Linked DNA regions of Saccharobesus litoralis. The protein of the gene in region 1 binds, or shares a complex with, the protein of each later gene. Links are inferred from orthologs where the notes say so. Each region holds a gene or a part of one and is shown in the gene's direction. Other genes may lie near its edges.

What was found.
Region 2: scpB (region 1) and C2869_RS15245 share a complex: the UniProt entries of both Bacillus subtilis proteins name them as parts of the cohesin-like complex. The link is inferred for Saccharobesus litoralis from one-to-one orthologs.

Annotation. Positions count from the first base shown.
Region 1 is NZ_CP026604.1:431,512-434,372, reverse strand. The notes cover bases 78-2,861. They hold scpB (SMC-Scp complex subunit ScpB), read left to right. Parts: upstream 78-1,031; coding sequence 1,032-1,691; downstream 1,692-2,861. Other genes in these bases: rluB (23S rRNA pseudouridine(2605) synthase RluB), read left to right, coding at 1,660-2,508; C2869_RS01610 (riboflavin synthase subunit alpha), read left to right, coding at 366-1,007; C2869_RS01615 (MATE family efflux transporter), read right to left, coding at 78-285. In the rest of the region: more of C2869_RS01615, read right to left, coding at 1-77. UniProt on the Bacillus subtilis protein: Participates in chromosomal partition during cell division. May act via the formation of a condensin-like complex containing Smc and ScpA that pull DNA away from mid-cell into both cell halves.
Region 2 is NZ_CP026604.1:4,167,325-4,170,365, reverse strand. What follows is about bases 1-2,964. They hold C2869_RS15245 (segregation and condensation protein A), read left to right. Parts: upstream 1-1,053; coding sequence 1,054-1,875; downstream 1,876-2,964. Other genes in these bases: C2869_RS15235 (glutathione peroxidase), read right to left, coding at 2,946-2,964; C2869_RS15240 (2-hydroxyacid dehydrogenase), read right to left, coding at 1,886-2,887; C2869_RS15250 (L-threonylcarbamoyladenylate synthase), read left to right, coding at 426-1,046; C2869_RS15255 (PHP domain-containing protein), read left to right, coding at 1-400. Outside these bases: more of C2869_RS15235, read right to left, coding at 2,965-3,041. UniProt on the Bacillus subtilis protein: Participates in chromosomal partition during cell division. May act via the formation of a condensin-like complex containing Smc and ScpB that pull DNA away from mid-cell into both cell halves.

The DNA of each region.
Region 1 (2,861 bases):
GGCATTACTAAAGTGGCTATTGCCGGTACGTTTATTACGCGCACCGTAATCACGTGAAAATATTGGGCCTAAGCCAGCTAATACACCTAAAGCAAAAAGAGAAATGGGATACCATAAACCTAAAGATGTGCCGACAGCTGCCATATCAACCGAGCTATAGCGCGCCGCCATAATGGTATCGATAGTGACCATTCCGGATAGAGCTAACTGCGTGATCACAATCGGCCAAGCTAGCTGAATGATACGCTTAGCTTGCACAAATACGGCCATAAATTTAGAATCCACAATCTTTAGTTAATCGGCCGCGCAGTTTAACGGCTCTTAGCGTAAATGATAAGCGTAATTACGAAATATTAAGAGAAAGCATGTTTACTGGCATTGTTAAGTTTGAAACCCAACTTGTTGCTGTAGAATCAAAGCCCTACGGCAAGCAATTTATTCTTGAGTTGACCGATGAACAAGCAAGAGGAGTAGAAACTGGTGCTAGTGTGGCGATTAACGGTGCCTGTTTAACTATTGTTGAGATTGAACATAAGCTTGAAAGTCAATCTGTGAGTTTAGCTTTTGACGTTATTCCAGAAACCTTACGTTTAACCAATTTAGCGGATTTAAACGCCGGCGATTGGGTTAATATTGAACGAGCGGCCAAGTTTGGCGATGAAATTGGCGGCCATCATTTATCTGGTCATGTTCATACTCAAGCTAAAGTAGAACAGCTTTTAGAAAACGACGGGGAAATAGCGATTGAGTTTTCCGTGCCAGAGGTGTGGCAAAAATATGTTTTTCATAAAGGTTATATTGGCTTAAATGGTTGTAGTTTAACCATAGGCAAGGTGGCTGAGGGCAAATTTTGGGTGCACCTGATCCCTGAAACTTTGAAAATCACTAATTTTGATAAGTTAAGCCTAGGTGCTAAAGTCAATTTAGAGATTGATACGCAAACACAAACGACGGTTGATACGGTTGAACGTGTATTGGCCCAGCGCGGTTTGTTGGAATCTTTTTAAAAGCGGATAAGTAAGTGAAAGCGCGTGGCCACTAAAAAACAAAAGCAACATTATACGCAAATTATTGAAGCCGCTATTTTTGCAGCTGGCAAACCTATGTCTATCGATAATTTACGTAGTACGGTTTTAGATGAATTTGATTTGTCTGTGCGTATGGTTAACGGCTTGATTAAAGATTTACAAAATCACTACGAAGGTCGAGGTATTGAGTTAATTAAAGTGGCGTCGGGTTTTCGTTTTCAAACCCGTAGTGAACTCAGCCCATGGTTATCTAAATTATGGACAGAAAAAGCCCCCAAATATTCGCGTGCCATGCTAGAAACCTTGTCGTTAATCGCTTATCGACAACCCATTACCCGAGGTGAAATTGAAGAAGTGCGTGGGGTTGCGGTTAGCTCTAGTATTATTCGAACCTTGCAAGAACGTGGCTGGATCAAAGTGATTGGCCACAAAGAAATACCCGGGCGTCCAGCATTATTTGCGACAACGCCTGTTTTTTTAGATTATTTTGGCCTAGCGTCATTAGAAGAATTACCGCCACTGCCTGAAGTGGCACCCGCATCCTTTAATTTAGGTAATGAGTCTCCTTTTATAGACGACTTACCTGAAACTGGACCGACTAACGAAAATCAATCCGATTCGGGAGAATCCGATGTCAGAGAAACTACAGAAAGTACTGGCTAGAGCCGGTGTTGGCTCTCGTCGTGAAATGGAACGCGTTATTGCAGAAGGGCGCGTGAGTGTCAATGGTGAAGTTGCCCAGCTCGGTGCACGCGTTGGCGAAGGCGATGTTTTACGCGTTGACGGTAACCAAATTAAATTTAGCACGGCTGAATCTATTCCTTGCCGAGTGTTAATTTACAACAAGCCTGAAGGTGAAATTTGCAGCCGTTCCGATCCTGATCATGATAAAACCGTGTTTGACCGCTTACCGCGTTTAAACGGTGGCCGCTGGATAGCAGTCGGTCGCTTAGATATTAACACCAGTGGCTTATTGTTATTTACCACAGACGGTGAATTAGCCAATCGATTAATGCACCCATCACATGAAGTCGAGCGAGAATATGCTGCACGCGTATTTGGTGAGGTTACCGATGGTATCGTGCAAAAATTACGCATGGGTGTGCAATTAGAAGATGGCCCCGCCAAATTTACCAAAGTGTCGCGTCAAGGTGGTGAAGGTTTAAACCGTTGGTATCATGTGACCTTATCAGAAGGGCGTAACCGCGAAGTTCGCCGCATGTGGGAAGCGGTAGACTGTACAGTGAGTCGATTAACTCGTATTCGCTACGGTCAGTTACGCCTTCCACGCAATTTACCTTTGGGTGGTTGGGCTGAACTTGAAACTAAAGAGATCAATTACCTACGTCAAATGGTAAAAATGCGGCCAATTGAAATGAGAAAAGAGGTTGCACGTAACAATAAAGTGGAGCGAATCAAAGCTAATCGTATTCGTAAAGCGGTACGTAAAGCTGAAATTAGACGCAGCAAAAAACCTTAAAACCTATTGCTATACTTGCTTGTTTAAAAAACATAGTCAAAGCGATCAGGTTTTAGGGGAAGCCGTCAAGCTTCGAATCCCCATGAGCATATGCTCTATTATGTGATTGGGGTGAGTAAGCGCTGACAATGAACCATAAGGCCTGAGCGAGAAGACTATAGCCCGAGTGTTGCCGCACTTGGGCTTTTTAGTTTTATACATTGAGAGCGCCATATCTATTTGCTGTTGTATCATAATATTCAAACATCGGATGTTTGTTACAATTCGTTAACCAAAGTAAAAAATGACCTCACTAGCAGCAAAACATATCAATTTTGGTTAAACTGCGCAGTATTTGTATATTTGTCATATAA
Region 2 (3,041 bases), 3.7 Mb from region 1 along the record:
TGATCAAGCGTTTAGCAAATATTTGGGTAAAAATGGTAAAGCCTATGTAGCACCAGGTTGGATAAGTATTGAACAAGCCATAAGTTGGATCCGTGACGCAGGCGGAATAAGTGTGCTTGCACATCCCACACGATATGATTTAACTAATAAATGGGTACGTAAATTAGTTCGTTATTTTGCTGAACACCAAGGGCAGGCAATTGAAGTTGGGATGGCACGTCAATCTCCTAATGAACGGATCCAGATCCAACAATATGCTAATGAACTTAATTTAACTGCCTCGGTTGGCTCTGATTTTCATTTTATTAGTCGCTACAGCGAACTCGGTAGAGATCTAAAGTTACCTGATAGTGCGACACCTGTATGGCATGATTGGCCGGAAGCGCAATTAAGCCAGTAATTAATTTATTTATAAGGAACTTGGCATGAGCCAATTTTTTTACGTTCATCCAGAAAACCCGCAAGCGCGCTTAATTAAACAAGCGGTTGAAATTATTAAGTCGGGTGGTGTTGTTGTTTATCCTACCGACTCTGGTTATGCGATTGGATGCTCTATAGGCGACAAGTCGGCTTTAGATCGTATTTGTCGAATTCGAGACTTAGAGAAAAGCCATAATTTCACTTTGGTTTGTAGCGATGTGTCTGAACTTTCCAATTATGCAAAGGTAGGTAATCAAGCGTTTAGGGCACTTAAAAGTGCAACGCCGGGTCCCTATACCTTTATTTTTAAAGCCACTAAAGATGTGCCTAAGCGTTTACAAAATCCTAAAAAGAAAACCATAGGCTTGCGTATACCTAATAATCAAATCGCCCTCGATTTACTTGCTGAGCTGGGCGAGCCTATAATGTCTTCTACTTTGATATTGCCAGGGCAGGAGCAGGCAGAGAGTGATCCTGATCATATTCGTGATGTATTGGAGCACCATGTCGATTTGATTATACACGGTGGCTACTTAGGTGAAACACCAACAACGGTTGTTGATTACAGTGAAGATTCACCTGAGATAATACGAACTGGCAATGGTGATACCAGCTTTTTTGAGTAATTAATATATGGATACCCTGAGTTCAGTAAATCAAGACGACCATGAAGCCAGTGCACAAGCTTTTGCTTATGTGCGTGGTGAAGCGGTAATAGCTCAGCCTGATGACTTGTTTATTCCACCTGATGCACTTGAGGTGATACTTGAAGCTTTTGAAGGGCCGCTCGATTTACTACTCTATTTAATTCGTAAGCAAAAGTTTGATATTGTTGATTTACCTATTCGCCACATCACTGAGCAGTACATGGAGTACGTGGAAGTGATGAAGGAAATGAACTTAGAACTGGCAGCTGAATACTTAGTTATGGCTGCTATTTTAGCGGAAATTAAATCTCGTTTGTTGTTACCACGAACGCAAACTGAAGACGATGATGAAGACGATCCTCGTGCACAGTTGGTCCGTCGGTTACAAGAGTATGAACAATTTAAATCGGCGGCGGAAAATATTGATGAGATCCCGCGTGCTAATCGCGATATCTTTACTGAGCAAGTCAGTGTTGCTGAAAACTGTAAACCAGTCGTTATTCAACCTAAGGTTGATATACAAGACTTGGTTTTAGCGTTTGGCCATATTTTAAAGCGGGTTGAAAATTTTAAGCATCATCATATTACACCTGAGGTGTTATCAACGCGTGAGCGCATGACTAGAGTGTTAGAAAAGCTAAAGGGTTCGGATTACTTACCTTTTCGTACCTTTTTTGACTTTAGTGAAGGAAAAGCCGGTGTGGTGGTGACTTTTCTGGCTATTCTTGAGCTAGTCAAAGAAAAACTAGTGCAAGTAGAACAAAGCCAAGCGCTAGGTGATGTTCATATTCGAGCCGCTGGGACGTAAAACACTAACCTTATTTCAATAACTGACATAAATTATGACAGGGTTGCTTGTTTAGTAATAAGCTTAAATTGTCTAAGGTTGTCGATGCTATGGTATCTAATGCTTCTTGTGTAAAAAAACCTTGGTGTCCGGTGATCATCACATTTGGAAAGGTGAGTAGTCGTTGAAAATCATCATCTTGAATGATTTCATCTGATTTATCTTCGAAAAACAGTTCACTTTCTAGTTCATAAACATCTAAACCCAAATAGCCTATACGTTGATTTTTTAAAGCGCTAATTATCGCATGCGTATCAATTAGCCCACCTCGACTGGTATTAATCAACATCACATCGTTTTTCATTTTCGCTATGGTATCTTCATTTATCAGATGTTGGGTTGTTGGGGTCAAGGGGCAATGTAAAGAAATAATATCAGCTTGGTTTAATACCGTATCGAGAGGTTTATATTGAACACCAGTCGTTATTAGATCTGTGTTAGGTGTAGGATCGTAAGCGATTATTTGGCAACTAAACCCTTGTAATATTTGGCACAAGGCTTTGCCAATGTGGCCAGTACCAATCACGCCTACTGTTTTTTGATATAAGTTGAATCCTAATAAACCATCGAGTGCAAAATTGTCTTCTTTTACTCTATTATAGGCTTTATGGAATTTACGGCTGAGCGTCAACATAAGGCCTACAGCATGCTCAGCTACCGCTTGCGGCGAGTATTCAGGCACACGCGCTATACTAAACTTTAATTTAGCTGCTGTTGTGATATCGACATTGTTATAGCCTGCACAGCGCAAGGCAATGGTACGTATATTGTAGCTAGCGAGTTGAGTTAATACCTGACTATTTAATTCATCGTTAACAAATACACAAATTGCATCATATCCTTGGGCTAGTTGTACTGAACCGGTAGTGAGCCTATGTTCGAAAAAATCTAGGCAAATACCGTATTGTTTTTCATAGCGACTAAGAAATTTTTTGTCATAAGATTTACTGCTAAATACCGCGACCTTGAACATATCCTCAATCCTTGTTTGGCAGTTTGTCTGATATTGTAATGCTTTTTATATTGTCTTTTTATAACAATGTTTCGATTGTTTGAGCTATATCAATAGGAGGTATTTTGGGAGAGAAACGCTTAACAACATTGCCGTGGAGATCGACAAGAAACTT